DNA from 2 places in the Streptomyces sp. x-19 genome. Region 2 is predicted to be linked to the other one. Evidence: predicted binding sites of a transcription regulator. Region 2 holds the regulator's gene; the other holds the start of a gene.
The links. The regulator HrcA, encoded in region 2, represses chaperone genes, less so after heat shock. The targets are predictions, from matches to a motif close to TTNGCACTCNGNNNNNCNGAGTGCNAA.

Region 1: groES (co-chaperone GroES) is a predicted target of HrcA. The motif match lies at 1,927-1,953, and genes of this name have one in related genera.

Annotation. Positions count from the first base shown of each region.
Region 1 covers NZ_JAJPWK010000002.1:680,195-687,751, reverse strand. Annotated here, with positions in the region: gene groL (chaperonin GroEL) at 1-1,337, opposite strand, end outside; gene groES (co-chaperone GroES) at 1,473-1,781, opposite strand; gene ACLJT4_RS07720 (FtsW/RodA/SpoVE family cell cycle protein) at 2,190-3,623, shown strand; gene ACLJT4_RS07715 (class I SAM-dependent methyltransferase) at 3,690-4,886, shown strand; gene ACLJT4_RS07710 (hypothetical protein) at 4,894-5,262, opposite strand; gene tsaD (tRNA (adenosine(37)-N6)-threonylcarbamoyltransferase complex transferase subunit TsaD) at 5,368-6,519, opposite strand; gene rimI (ribosomal protein S18-alanine N-acetyltransferase) at 6,522-7,043, opposite strand; gene tsaB (tRNA (adenosine(37)-N6)-threonylcarbamoyltransferase complex dimerization subunit type 1 TsaB) at 7,040-7,557, opposite strand, start outside.
Region 2 covers NZ_JAJPWK010000013.1:66,518-74,074, forward strand. Annotated here, with positions in the region: gene ACLJT4_RS26195 (phospholipid scramblase-related protein) at 1-903, opposite strand, end outside; gene ACLJT4_RS26200 (16S rRNA (uracil(1498)-N(3))-methyltransferase) at 1,032-1,775, opposite strand; gene ACLJT4_RS26205 (nitronate monooxygenase) at 1,772-2,872, opposite strand; gene dnaJ (molecular chaperone DnaJ) at 2,960-4,096, opposite strand; gene hrcA (heat-inducible transcriptional repressor HrcA) at 4,097-5,113, opposite strand; gene ACLJT4_RS26220 (MBL fold metallo-hydrolase) at 5,433-6,167, shown strand; gene ACLJT4_RS26225 (DUF3097 domain-containing protein) at 6,308-7,159, shown strand; gene ACLJT4_RS26230 (DUF1876 domain-containing protein) at 7,275-7,550, shown strand.

The DNA.
Region 1 (7,557 bases), on a different contig from region 2:
GCGCGGCGGACCACGGCGACACCGGTGGCCTCGTCGCCGTCCTTGCCGAGGTTGCCCTCCAGGACCTTCACGGCGTGGACGAGCGCGGAGCCACCGCCGGAGACGATGCCCTCCTCGACCGCGGCGCGGGTCGCGGAGATGGCGTCCTCCAGACGGTGCTTCTTCTCCTTGAGCTCGACCTCGGTGGCCGCGCCGACGCGGATCACGCAGACGCCGCCGGCGAGCTTGGCGAGGCGCTCCTGGAGCTTCTCGCGGTCCCAGTCGGAGTCGGTGGCCTCGATCTCGGCCTTGATCTGGGCGACGCGACCCGCGACGTCCTCGGAGTTGCCGCCACCGTCGACGAGGGTGGTGTCGTCCTTGGTGACGGTCACACGACGGGCGGTGCCGAGCACCTCCAGGCCGACCTGGTCGAGCTTGAGGCCGACCTCTTCGGCGACGACGGTGCCGCCGGTGAGGGTGGCCATGTCGCCGAGCATCGCCTTGCGGCGGTCACCGAAGCCGGGGGCCTTGACGGCCACCGCGTTGAAGGTGCCGCGGATCTTGTTGACGACGAGGGTGGAGAGGGCCTCGCCCTCGACGTCCTCGGCGATGATCAGCAGCGGCTTCGAGGCGCCGGCCTGGATGATCTTCTCCAGCAGCGGCAGCAGGTCCTGGATGGAGGAGATCTTGCCCTGGTGGATCAGGATGTAGGGGTCGTCGAGGACGGCCTCCATGCGCTCCTGGTCGGTGACCATGTACGGCGACAGGTAGCCCTTGTCGAAGGCCATGCCCTCGGTGAAGTCCAGCTCCAGGCCGAAGGTGTTGGACTCCTCGACGGTGATCACGCCGTCCTTGCCGACCTTGTCCATCGCCTCGGCGATCAGCTCGCCGACCTGCGGGTCCTGGGCGGACAGCGCGGCCACGGCGGCGATGTCGGACTTGTCGTCGATCGGGCGGGCGGTCGCCAGCAGTTCGTCGGAGACGGCCTTGACGGCGGCGTCGATGCCCTTCTTCAGGGCGGCCGGGGAAGCACCCGCGGCGACGTTGCGCAGACCCTCGCGGACCAGGGCCTGGGCCAGCACGGTCGCGGTGGTGGTGCCGTCACCCGCGATGTCGTTGGTCTTGGTCGCCACCTCCTTGACGAGCTGGGCGCCGAGGTTCTCGTACGGGTCCTCGACCTCGACCTCGCGGGCGATGGTGACACCGTCGTTGGTGATGGTCGGCGCACCGAACTTCTTGTCGATGACGACGTTGCGACCCTTGGGGCCGATGGTGACCTTGACCGTGTCGGCCAGCTTGTTGACGCCGCGCTCAAGGGCGCGACGGGCGTCCTCGTCGAACTTCAGGATCTTCGCCATGGGTGCTTCAAGTCCTCTCGTTGCGATCGTCGGCCTCGCCGCCGTGACCGCTTTCGCTCAAACGAACTGCGCCCCTGCCCCGGGTCGATGAGAACGCGGGAACCAGGGGCGCAGATCAGGGCAAATCTGGGTGACTTACTTCTCGACGATCGCGAGCACGTCGCGAGCCGAGAGGACGAGGTACTCCTCGCCGCTGTACTTCACCTCGGTGCCGCCGTACTTGCTGTAGAGCACGACGTCACCGACCTTGACGTCGAGCTCGACGCGCTTGCCGTCCTCGAAGCGGCCCGGACCGATCGCCAGGACGACGCCCTCCTGGGGCTTCTCCTTAGCAGTGTCCGGAATGACCAGGCCCGAAGCCGTGGTCTGCTCGGCGTCGAGCGGCTGGACCACGATGCGGTCCTCAAGCGGCTTGATGGCAACCTTGGAGCTGGCGGTCGTCACGATCCGACCTCCCCCTTCGGAGATCTCACGGGGTTAACTGTCTGAGGTGGCGACCAGGTCGATCCGTCGTCGCGGGTGCCGGACCTGCCCGTCGCTGTGTTGGCACTCCCTTAGGGAGAGTGCCAACGCTGAGACTATGACGCGGTTAGCACTCGGTCAAGCGGAGTGCCAGCGCGCCGGGGACGCGTACCGTATCTGCTGCCCGTGGCCGGGCGTGGAGTCGGACACACCTTCCGCCCGGCCGCAACCCGGCCCCTACGCTGCCCCGTCTTGCCTCCGGGACCGCCGAGTCCGGGCCACGACCCGGCCGCCCCGCGGCCCAGACCCATCGATGGCGGAGGAACCGTGCGTGGACTGACCAGCGCTCCCCGGGATTCCGGGGGGCCGGAGAGCGACGCCGAGCGCACCATGACGTTCGCCGCGCTGGCCCAGGCCCCGAACCGTCGGCGCACCGAGGCGTGGCTGCTCGGCTTCGTCGTGTTCATCACCGTCTTCGGCTACGCCTACACCGAGCTGTCCATGAAGGGGCAGCTCGGGGGCGGGCTGGGCGGTTTCGCGGTGAGCGTCTTCTTCATCGCGCTGGTGGCGCACCTCGTGGTCCGCCGGTTCGCGCCGCGCGCCGATCCGCTGATCCTCCCGCTGGCGACCCTGCTCACCGGGATCGGCCTGGTGCTGCTGCACCGGCTGGACATCACCTACGCGGAGAAACCCCGGCTGCACATCGCCCAGGCGGCGACCGGGCAGTTGGTGTGGACGGTCATCGGCGTCGCGGTCTGCGTCGTCATCCTGATCGTGCTGCGCGACCACCGGCTCCTCCAGCGCTACATCTACCTGACGATGGCGGTCGCGCTGGTGATGCTGATGGCACCGGCGTTCTTCGGCGCGGACAAGTTCGGCGCCAAGCGCTGGATCATGCTCGGGCCGTTGTCGCTCCAGCCCGGCGAGTTCGTGAAGATCATGATCGTGGTGTTCTTCGCCGGCTACCTGACCGTCAGCCGTGACGCGCTGGCGCTGTCCGGGCGCCGGGTGCTGGGCATGCAGCTGCCGCCGGGGCGACAGCTCGGCCCGATCTTCACGATCTGGGTGATCAGCCTGCTGGTGCTGGTCTTCGAGCGCGACCTGGGCACCTCGCTGATCTTCTTCGGCGTCTTCGTGATCATGCTCTACATGGCCACCGAACGCACCAGTTGGGTGGTCTGCGGCCTGCTGATGGCCGTGATCGGCGCCGGCGTCGTCGGCTCCACCGAACCGCACGTCAAGGGCCGCGTGATGGCCTGGCTGCACCCGATGGACATCTTCCTGCCGCCGGACAAGCGGCCGCCGGGCCTGATCTCCGACCAGGCCGCGCAGGCGCTGTTCAGCTTCGGCAGCGGCGGGATCGGCGGCACCGGCCTCGGCCAGGGCCACCCCGAGCTGATCGGCTTCGCCGGCAACAGCGACTTCATCCTCACCACCGTCGGCGAGGAGTTGGGACTGGCCGGAGTGATGGCCATCCTGCTGCTGTACGCACTGCTGGCCCAGCGCGGCATGCGGGCCGGACTGACCGCCCGCGACCCGTTCGGCAAGCTGCTGGCGGTCGGCCTCTCCGGGGCGCTGCTGCTCCAGGTCTTCGTCGTCACCGGCGGCGTCACCGGCCTGATCCCGCTCACCGGCAAGGCGCTGCCGTTCCTCGCCGCGGGCGGTTCGTCGATGGTCGCGAACTGGGTGATGGTGGCGGTGCTGCTGCGGGTCAGCGACAGCGCGCAGCGCCGGCGGGAACCGGTCCGACCGGCACCGCCGCGGCCGGACGCCGACGCCACCCAGCGGGTGCCGCGGGTCACCGGCCCCACGCCCGGCACCTGACGGCCCCCGCCACCGGGCGGACCGCGGGCCGAGCCGTCCGCGGGCCCGCCCGGCGGCTGGCCCACAATGGTGCGGGTGACCGACCTCGACACCTTCTCCGCGCTGCTCGCCCCCGAAGGACAACAGCTCCTGGCCGTCCTGCGGGACCACGACCCGGCGGACGAACTGGCGACCGCCACCCGGCTGCGCCGCGACCACCCCGCACCGCTGGTCTCCGCCGCCCTCGGGCAGGCCCGGCTGCGGCAACGCGCGGCCGCGAAGTTCGGCCCGGACGCGGCGCGGATGTACTTCACCCCGAACGGCGTCGAGCAGTCCACCCGCGCCCCGGTGGCCGCCCACCGCGCCGCCCGGCTCGCCGCGCTCGGTGTGCGGACCCTGGCCGACCTGTGCTCCGGGATCGGCGGCGACGCGCTCGCCCTGGCCCGGGCCGGGATCCGGGTGCTGGCCGTGGACCGCGATCCGCTGGCCTGCGCGGCCGCCCGGGCGAACGCCGAGGCGCTGGGCCTGGCGGACCGGATCGAGGTGCGGTGCGCGGACGTCACGGAGGTCGACACCGCCGGGTACGACGCGGTGTTCGTGGACCCGGCGCGCCGCACCAAGGCACGCGGCGGCCGCGTCTTCGACCCCGAGGCGTACTCGCCGCCGCTGTCCTGGGCCGTCGAGGCGGCCCGCGCCGCACCGCACGCGGCGTTGAAGATCGCGCCGGGGGTGCCGCACGAGGCGCTGCCCGCGGACGCCGAGACCGAGTGGATCTCCGACGGCGGGGACGTGAAGGAGGCCGTGGTGTGGTTCGGCACCGGCCGGGCCGGCGCCCGGCGGGCCACCCTGCTGCCGGCCGGCGACTCGCTGCTCGGCGCCGGCCTGCCCGATCCCGAGCCCGGCCCGGTCGGCGGCTGGCTCTACGAGCCGGACGGTGCGGTGATCCGCGCCCATCTGGTCGCGGACGTCGCCGAGCAGGTCGACGGGCGACTGATCGACCCGACCATCGCCTACGTGACGGCGGACCGGCTGCGGCCGACGCCCTACGCCACCGCGTACGCGCTCACCGACGTGCTGCCCTTCAACGTCAAGAAGCTGCGGGCGCTGCTGCGGGAGCGCGGGGTCGGCGTCGCGGTGATCAAGAAGCGCGGGTCCGCGGTGGAGCCCGAGGAACTGCGCAAGAAGCTCAAGCTCGCCGGGCCGCACGCGTGCACGGTCTTCCTCACCCGGGTCGCCGGCGCGCCGACGATGCTGCTCGGGCACCCCGCCGGAGCGGACGCCTGACGGCGGCTCAGGCCAGGTCGGTCAGGTCCTCGGCGTAGACCTGGGAGAGCGGCTGCGGGCCCACGTACTGCTGGCAGTTGCACCGGCGGGCCTCGTACCGGACCGGCGCGTGGTCCGCGTCCCAGGCCACGGCCGTGGGCACCGTCTCGTGGCACATGCCCTGCTTGTCGTGCTTGGCGAGGTGGTGCTCACAGCCGCAGACCGGGGCGGGCGGCCGGTCCGCGGCCTCCAGGGCCAGGCGCTCCTCGCGGCGGGCCTCGATGAGGGCCAGCTTGCGCCGGTGCCGGGTCTTCAGCGCTTTGCGGGCCGCACCCCGCGCCGCGGAGGCGGCGTAGAGGGCCGGCCCGGTCAGGACGAAGAGATACCACCACTGCACTGCGTCGACCCCCGTCGTCCCCCGGTGTTGCGAACGGGGCGGCTCCCCGGCCCCCCGGCCCTCCAGGATAGGACGCCGCACCGGGGCCGCCACGGTCCCGGCCGCCTACGGGTACAGGTTGTCCTTGCTGAGCTCGTGGAAGTGATCGTGGTCGTGATCTTGCGCGTGGCCGTGCCCGTGGTCCTGGCCGTGGTCGTGCGCGTGCGGGTCCGGGACGTGCGGCTCGGTGACCGGCAGCGAGGAGTCCGCGGAGAGGTCCCAGGCGGAGGCCGGGCGGTTGCGGGCCACCATCTCGGCGCCCAGGGCCGCGACCATCGCGCCGTTGTCGGTGCACAGCTTGGGGCGCGGCACCCGCAGTCGGATGCCGGCGTCCTCACAGCGCCGCTGCGCCATCGCCCGCAGCCGGGAGTTGGCCGCCACCCCGCCGCCGATCATCAGGTGGTCCACGCCGTTGTCCTTGCAGGCCCGCACGGCCTTGCGGGTCAGGACGTCGACGACCGCCTCCTGGAAGGACGCCGAGACGTCCGCCACCGGCACCTCCTCGCCGGCCGCCCGCTTGGCCTCGATCCAGCGGGCCACCGAGGTCTTCAGGCCGGAGAAGGAGAAGTCGTAGGCGGCGTCGCGGGGGCCGGTCAGCCCGCGCGGGAAGCGGATCGCCTCCGGGTCGCCCTCGCGGGCCCAACGGTCGATGACCGGGCCGCCGGGGAAGCCGAGGTTGAGCACCCGCGCCACCTTGTCGAACGCCTCGCCCGCCGCGTCGTCGATGGTGGCGCCCAGCGGCCGGACGTCGGAGGTGATGTCCGGGGCCAGCAGCAGCGACGAGTGGCCGCCGCTGACCAGCAGCGCCATCGTCGGCTCCGGCAGCGGGCCGTGCTCCAACTGGTCGACGCAGATGTGCGAGGCGAGGTGGTTGACGCCGTAGAGCGGCTTGCCGAGGGCGTAGGCGTACGCCTTGGCGGCCGAGACGCCGACCAGCAGGGCACCCGCCAGGCCGGGGCCGGCGGTGACCGCGATGCCGTCCAGGTCCGAGGCGGTGACCCCGGCGTCCTTCAGCGCGCGCTGGATGGTGGGGACCATCGCCTCCAGGTGGGCGCGGGAGGCCACCTCGGGCACCACTCCGCCGAAGCGGGCGTGCTCGTCGACGCTGGAGGCGACCGCGTCGGCCAGGAGGGTGTGACCGCGGACGATGCCGACACCGGTCTCGTCGCAGGAGGTCTCGATGCCGAGGACGAGCGGTCCGCCGCGGGAGTCAGCCATGTTCACGTTCCTTGTACGGAGGGTGCTTCGGAAGAGGTCTGGGTGGGGCGGCGCATCACCAGCGCGTCGACGTTGCCGGGCTGGTAGTAGCCGCGGCGGAAGCCGAGCGGTTCGAAGCCGAACCGCTCGTAGAGGCGCTGGGCGCGGGCGTTGTCGACCCGCACCTCCAACAGCACCTCCTGGCACTCGAAGTCGGTGGCGGCGGCCAGCAGCGCGGTCAGCAGTCGGGCGCCGAGGCCGGTGCCCCACTGGTCGCGGGCGGTGGCGATGGTCTGCACGTCACCGGTGCCGCAGGTCGCGGCCAGCCCTCCGTAGCCGAGGATCCGGCCGGCCGACTCGGCGACGAGGTAGCGGCGGTTGGCCAGCGGGCCGCGGGCGTGCGCGAGTTCGGACCAGAACATCCCCGGCGACCAGGCGTCCTCGGGGAACAGCTCGCGCTCCAGCTCCAGCACCGCGTCCAGGTCCCACCAGCGCATCTCCCGCAGTTCGACGGGGCGACCCGGCGCCTCGGGTTGGCCACTCACTGGGGAGTGACCACCTTGTAGTTGGCCGGCACCTGGGCGTCGGGCCGGCGCAGGTACAGCGGGCGCGGCGGGAGCAGTTCCTCGCCGGCGGCCAGTTTCCGGGCCGCCAGCTCGGCCAGCGCGGCGGCGGACTGGTGCGCGGGCCCGTCCCGCAGCACGCCGGTGAAGACGGTGTCGTAGAGCAGCGCGCCGGCCCCCACGGCGGGGACCCCGGCGACCTGCTCGGCGAGGTCGGCGGGGCGGTCCACCGCGGGCTCGGTCAGCCGGGTCAGGGGGAGGGGCGCCGCGGAGCGGCTCGTGCCGGGGCGGTGGTCGGGCGACGGGCGGGCGTAGCGTGCCCAGTAGACCTCCTTGCGGCGGGCGTCGGTGGCCACGACGAAGGGTTCGGTCAGGCCGGAGGCGTGGGCGATGCCGTCCAGCGAGCACAGGCCGTGGACCGGGACGCCCAGGGCCGCGCCGAAGGTGGTGGCGGTCACCAGGCCCACTCGCAGCCCGGTGTACGGGCCGGGGCCGA
Region 2 (7,557 bases):
GTAGTAATCGGCGCCGAAGGCGACGTCCAGCACCCGGTCCAGCAGGGAACGGCCGATCCTGGCCACCTCGGTGCCGGTGTGGTCGGTGATGGTGAAGTTGAAGGCGCTCCAACTCGCCTGGATGTGGCCGATGGTGGCCCCGCCCACGACGAGGTCGAAGCTGCCGAAGGTGACCACCCGGTCCTGGAGGATCTCACCGACCGGCGTCCCGTCCGGCCGGGCGACCTGCACCTTGGCCTTGAGCACCTTGGTGCCCCGGCTCAGCTCCAGGAAGGGCACGCCGGCGGCGTCCCGGATCTCGAACTTCCGGGAGAGGTAGCGGTCCATCGTGCTGACGAAGCGCATCACCTTGCGGGCGGCGTTCTGGCCGGTCTCGGCGACCGACCCCACTTCGATGCCCTTGCGGTCCAGCACCGAGTAACTGGTGGTGATGTCGACCCACTTGAATTCCTGGTTGATCGCGAGCACATCGGCCGAGAGCAGCGCCTCCGGACCGCCACCGCCCAGCGGGAACTGCTGCTGGACGGGGGCCTGCGGGCCCTGCGGAGCCTGCGACGGGTACGGCTGCTGCGCTTGCTGGGGGTGCCGGCCCTGCGGCGGATACGGCTGCTGCGGCGCGGGGGCCTGCGGGGCGTACTGCTGCTGCGCGTACGGCTGCTGGGGCGGGTACGGCTGCTGCTGCACCGGGGGCTGCGGGGCCTGCGGCGGGTAGGGCTGCTGCTGGACGGGAGCCTGCGGGGCGTACTGCTGCTGCGCCGGTGCGGGCGCGGGCGCCGGTGCGGGCACCTGTGGGGGTGCCGCCTGGGTGTGTTCCGTCCAGCGGGCGCCGTCCCACCAGCGCAGCGCCGCCGCGCCGGACGGGTCCTGGTACCAGCCTTGGGGAACCGCAGGGTGCTCAGTCACGGCGACGACTGTATCCCTCGACGCCCCAACCGCCTTGTCACGGGCGGGAATTCGCCCGCCCCGGCGGACGTCGCGCGGGCCGTCGGCGGTTCGGGACCGACGCCGGCGCCGCGCGCCACCGGACGGGACTAACTCCAGCGGCCGGTGCGGCCCAGCAGGAGCGCGGTCGCCGCGGTCCCCGCCGTGGAGGTCCGCAGCACGCTCGCGCCCAGGCGGTACGGCTTGGCGCCGGCCTCCGCGAAGGCCGCCAACTCCTCCGGCGAGACGCCGCCCTCGGGGCCGACGACCAGCACGATCGAGCCGGCGGCGGGGAGTTCGGCGGTGGCCAGCGGGGTGCTGCCCTCCTCGTGCAGGACGGCGGCGAAGTCGGCGTCGGCGAGCAGCGCGGCGACCTGCTTGGTCGACAGCGGATCGGCGACGCGCGGGAAGGTCAGCCGGCGCGACTGCTTGCCCGCCTCCCGGGCCGTGGCCCGCCACTTGGCCAGCGACTTGGCGGCCCGCTCGCCCTTCCACTGGGTGACGCAGCGCGCCGCGGACCACGGCACGATGGCGTCCACGCCGGTCTCCGTCATGGTCTCCACGGCCAACTCCCCGCGGTCGCCCTTGGGCAGCGCCTGGACGACGGTGAGGGTGGGGGCCGGCGGCTCCTCGGTGCGCAGCCCGGTGACGGCGACGGTGAGCCGGTCCTTGCCCTCGACGGCGGCGACCGTGCCCTCGGCGCCGGTCCCGGCGCCGTCCGTCAGGACGACCTCCTCACCGACCCGCAGTCGCCGCACGGACACCGCGTGCCGCCCCTCGGGGCCGTCCACGGTCAGGGTGCTCCCGGCCCGCACGCCGGCGAGCGATTCGACGAGGAAGACGGGCGCGGTCACACCGCACCGCCGGTGCCGCGGCCCGCGTCGCCGGGGCCCAACGCGGCTCGGGTGGCGTCGAGTTCGGCCGCGAGCACCGCCACCAGCTGCCCGGCGGGCAGCTCCCGGGCCAGCCGGTGCCCCTGCCCCGCCCAGAGGTTCAGCCCCTGTGCGTCACCGGCCTTGGCGGCGGCCTTGCGGACCGGGGAGGTGAGGTAGTGCACGGCGGGGTAGGCGGCCGGCGCGTACGGGCCGTGCTCCCGCAGGAAGCGGTTCACCAGGCCGCGGGCCGGCCGGCCGGAGAACGCGCGGGTCAACTCGGTGTGCGTGAAGAGGGGGTTGGTCAGCGCCTGCTTGTGCAGCGGGTTGGCGCCGGACTCGGGGGTGATCAGGAACGCCGTGCCCAGCTGCGCCATGGAGGCGCCGGCGGCCAGCACCGCGGCGATCTGCGAGCCGCGCATCAGCCCGCCGGCGGCGATCACCGGGATCTGCACGGTCTCCCGGACCTGGGCGAGCAGCGCCAGCAGCCCCAGCCCGGAGCCGGTCCCGTCCGCGTGCGGGTCGTCCCGATGGGTGCCCTGGTGGCCGCCCGCCTCGACGCCCTGCACGCACACCGCGTCCGCCCCCGACCACTGCGCGGCCTGCGCCTCGGCGGCGGTGGTGACCGTGACGACGGTGTAGGTGCCGACCTCGGCGAACGCGTCGAGGACCGCCCGCGAGGGGCAGCCGAAGGTGAAGGAGACCATCGGCACCGGGTCGTCGCGCAGGATCGCGAGCTTGGCCTCGTAGCCGTCGTCCGTGGGGCCGTTGACGTCGCCGAGCTCGGTCTCGTACCAGGCGGTCTCGCCGGCGAGTTGCTCGCGGTAGACCTCGACTGCGGAGGCGTCGGCCAGGGAGGGCTGCGGCATGAAGAGGTTGACGCCGAAGGGGCGGCGGGTCAGCCCCCGCAGCTGTTTGATCTCCTGGTACATGCCGTCGGCGGTCTTGTAGCCGGCGGCCAGGAAGCCGAGTCCCCCGGCTTCGCAGACGGCTGCGGCCAGCTCGGGCCCGGAGCCGCCGCCGGCCATCGGGGCCTGCACGATGGGGTAGCGGCAGAAATCGGTGAGCGCGGTGGGCATGCCCACATCGTGTCACGCCCGGCGCCGTGCCCCGAACCGGGGCGGCGGCCACGGGGAACTCCCCGGACCCCGCCCCGACGGGTGTGCCTACCGCCCGTTGAAGGCGTCCTTCAGCCGGGAGAACAGCCCCTGCTGGCCCGGCTGGAACTGGCCCTGCGGGCGCTCCTCGCCGCGCAGCTTGGCCAGCCGGCGCAGCAGCTCCTCCTGCTCGGGTTCGAGCTTGCTCGGGGTCTGCACCTCGACGTGGACGATCAGGTCGCCCCGGCCGTTGCCCCGCAGGTGGGTCACGCCGCGGCCGTGCAGCGGAATCGACTGGCCGGACTGGGTGCCGGGCCGGACGTCGATCTCCTCGACCCCGTCCAGCGTCTCCAGCGGGCACTTGGTGCCCAGGGCCGCCGCGGTCATCGGGATGGTGACCGTGCAGTGCAGGTCGTCCCCGCGCCGCTGGAACACCGAGTGGGCCAGCTCGTGGATCTCGACGTACAGGTCGCCGGCGGGCCCGCCACCGGGGCCCACCTCGCCCTCGCCGGCCAACTGGATGCGGGTGCCGTTGTCGACACCGGCGGGGATCTTGACGGTGAGGGTGCGGCGGGAGCGGACCCGGCCGTCGCCCGCGCACTCGGGGCACGGCGTCGGGACGACGGTGCCGAAGCCCTGGCACTGCGGGCAGGGCCGGGAGGTCATGACCTGGCCCAGGAAGGACCGGGTGACCTGCGAGACCTCGCCGCGTCCGCGGCACATGTCACAGGTCTGCGCCGAGGTGCCGGGCGCCGCGCCCTCGCCGCTGCAGGTGGTGCAGACGACGGCCGTGTCGACCTGGATGTCCTTGGTGGTGCCGAACGCGGCCTCGTTGAGCTCGATGTCCAGGCGGATCATCGCGTCCTGGCCGCGGCGGGTCCGCGAGCGCGGGCCGCGCTGCGAGGCCGTGCCGAAGAACGCGTCCATGATGTCGGAGAAGTTCCCGAAGCCCGCGCCGAAGCCGCCCGCGCCACCGGCGCCGCCGGCCTGCGAGAGGGGGTCGCCGCCGAGGTCGTAGACCTGCTTCTTCTGCGGATCCGACAGGACCTCGTAGGCGGCGTTGATCTCCTTGAACCGCTCTTGGGTCTTGGGGTCCGGGTTCACGTCCGGGTGCAGCTCGCGCGCCAGCCGCCGGAATGCCTTCTTGATCTGGTCCTGCGAGGCGTCCCGGCCGACGCCGAGGACCGAGTAGTAATCCGTGGCCACTTACGACTCCGCGAGGATCTGTCCGACGTAACGTGCCACTGCGCGTACCGCTCCCATCGTTCCGGGGTAGTCCATGCGGGTCGGTCCGACCACGCCCAATTTGGCGACGGCCTCGTCGCCAGAACCGTATCCGACGGTGACGACCGAGGTGGACGTCAGGCCCTCGTGAGCATTCTCATGCCCGATGCGTACGGTCATGCCCGAGTCCTTGGCCTCCCCGAGCAGCTTGAGCATCACCACATGCTCCTCAAGGGCTTCCAGCACCGGCCGGATGGTCAGGGGGAAATCATGCCCGAAGCGCGTCAGATTGGCGGTGCCGCCGATCATCAGCCGCTCTTCGGTCTCCTCCACCAGAGTCTCCAGCAGTACCGACAGTACTGTCGAGACGGTCGCCCGGTCGTCCTGTTCGAAGGATTCCGGGAGATCCTGCACCAGTTGCGGGACGTCCGCGAAGCGGCGGCCGACGATCCGGCTGTTGAGCCGGGCGCGCAGGTCCGCCAGGGACGTCTCGCCGAACGGCGTCTGGCAGTCGATGAGCCGCTGCTCGACGCGTCCGGTGTCGGTGATCAGCACCAGCATCAGCCGGGCCGGGGCCAGTGCCAGCAGTTCGACGTGCCGGACGGTGGACCGGGTCAGCGACGGGTACTGCACCACCGCGACCTGCCGGGTCAGCTGCGCCAGCAGCCGCACCGTGCGCCCCACCACGTCGTCCAGGTCGACGGCGCCGTCCAGGAAGTTCTGGATCGCCCGCCGCTCGGGGACGGACAGCGGCTTGACGCCGGCCAGCTTGTCGACGAAGAGGCGGTAGCCCTTGTCGGTCGGGATCCGCCCGGCGCTGGTGTGCGGCTGGGCGATGAACCCCTCGTCCTCCAGGGCGGCCATGTCGTTGCGGACGGTGGCCGGGGAGACACCGAGTTGGTGCCGTTCGGTCAACGCCTTGGAGCCGACCGGCTCCTCCGTCCCGACGTAGTCCTGGACGATGGCGCGCAGCACTTCGAGTCTGCGTTCACTGAGCATTCCGCCACCTCCAGTCGGCCGTCCGCCGGGTCGTCACTTCTCCTGGCACTCACGTGGGCCGAGTGCCAGACCCGGAGCCAGTGTACGGCCGGGTAGCGCGGGTGCGGCAAGGGCGGGCGTGGTGGGGACTTACCCACCGCCGCGGAATCCGACCCCCGGGCCGCGTTCGGGAGCGCCCCGGCCGCCCCCCGAGTGCGCCCCGGTCCCGGCACCGGCGTGTCCCCGGCTCGACGCGCCGACGGGCGTCCGCGGGGGCCCGCCGCCGAGGCGCCCGCCCGAGTCCCGGGCAACGCTATCGCGAGGGCGCTAGCGTCTCGGTATGCGCACCACGTGGGAAGAAGCGGGCTGGGAGCGGCTGGGGGACGGCGTCGCCCGGCGCCGGATGCCCGGTTGGGACGAGACGATCGGCGTGATCGCCGGTTCGGGCGGCGTGCTGATCGTCGACACCGGGCCGACCCTCGGGGCCGGTGCGGAACTGCGCCGCACGGTGCGCACGGTGCTGGGGCGCGATGTGACGCATGTCGCGCTCACGCACCCGCACTTCGACCACGTCCTGGGCACCGCGGCGTTCGCGGGCGTGGAGGTGTTCGGCGCGACCGGGGTCGACGCGCTGCTGCGGCACGGCAAGGACGCGCTGCGGGAGGACGCGGTGCGCCACGGGGTGGACCCGGACGCCGCGGCGGAGGCCGCGGACCTGCTGGTCGTCCCGCACCACCACGTGCACGGGCAGCTGACCCTCGGCCTCGGCGACCGGGAGGTGCTGCTGGCCAACGTCGGCCCCGGGCACACCGCGCACGACCTGGCCGTCCTGGTGCCCGGGCGGGCCGGTGAGCGGGAGATCGTCTTCTGCGGGGACCTGGTCGAGGAGTCCGGTGAGCCCCAGGCGGGCCCCGACGCGCTGCCGCGACGGTGGCCCGACGCGCTGGACCGGCTGCTGGCACTGGGCGGCGAGGACGCGGTGTACGTGCCGGGCCACGGCGCGGTGGTCGACGCCGCCTTCGTGCGGGCCCAGCGCGACGCCCTGGCCGCCCGCTTCAGCCCCGACTCGCCGTGAGCCGGCGCCCGTTGGCCCGCCGGCGGGCGCCCGCTCCGCACGGCCCGCGCCCCACGTCGCGCGCCCCGTGAGCGCCTCGGCCCCACCAGGCCGTCTCGCCCCCACCCCCGACCCGTCGATCCGCAGGGAAGCAGACCCGCATGCACAGCAGGCACTACAGCCCCGACCTCACTCCCCCCTGGAAGAAGCCGAAGCCGGTGCCGGAGGTGCCGGCCGACCCCGGGCTGGTCGTCGAGGAGGTGGTGACGGGCTACTGCGGCGCGGTCCTGCGGTGCGAGAAGACCGCCGAGGGGCCGACGGTCACCTTGGAGGACCGCTTCGGCAAGGTGCGGGTGTTCCCGATGGTGCCGCGCGGCTTCCTGCTGGAGGGCCGGACGGTGACCCTGGTCCGGCCGCAGGGCAGCCCTGCGCCGAGCGGCCCGGCGCGCACCGCGTCCGGTTCGCTGGCGGTCCCCGGGGCGCGCGCCCGGGTCGCCCGGGCCGGCCGGATCTACGTGGAGGGCCGGCACGACGCGGAGCTGGTCGAACGGGTCTGGGGCGACGACCTGCGGATCGAGGGCGTCGTCGTGGAGTACCTGGAGGGCGTCGACGACCTCCCGGCGATCGTCGAGGCGTTCGCCCCCGGCCCGGACGCCCGCCTCGGCGTGCTGGTGGACCACCTCGTCCCCGGCTCGAAGGAGTCGCGGATCGCGGCGGCGGTGACCGGGGCGCACGCGCTGGTCGTCGGCCATCCGTACATCGACGTCTGGCAGGCGGTGAAGCCGTCCTCGGTGGGCATCCCGGCGTGGCCGCAGATCCCCCGGGGCCAGGACTGGAAGACCGGGGTGTGCCGGGCGCTGGGCTGGCCGGAGAACACCGGCGCGGCCTGGCAGCGGATCCTGTCCCGGGTGCGGTCCTACAAGGACCTCGAACCGGCGCTGCTGGGGCGGGTCGAGGAGCTGATCGACTTCGTGACGGCGCCGGAGGACGCCGAGGGGGCGGGCGGACGCTGAGGCCGCCGGTAGCCGGCCTCCGGGAGCGCCGGGCCGGGGAGCGCCGGTGGTGCACGCCGTGCGCCGGGCGGGCCGCGAGCGCACGCTGGTAGCAGCGATTCCGGAGGTGACCGCCATGTTGAAGACCGCTGTCGGATGGCACGTCGAGCTGGAATTCGAGGAGGACACCCACCGCACCCGGGCCGCCGCGCTGGTACGGCTGCCGGACGGGACCGAGGTGCGGTCCCACGGTTACGCCAGCCGCCACCCGGCCGACGGGAACCAGCCCCGGGTCGGCGAGGAGGTCGCCGGGGCCAGGGCCCTCAACGACCTGGCGATGCAGTTGTTGACCAAGGCCCACGGCGAGATCGACTCGGCGTCGGGCCGCACGTCGTTCCCGCTGTCCCACTGACCCACTG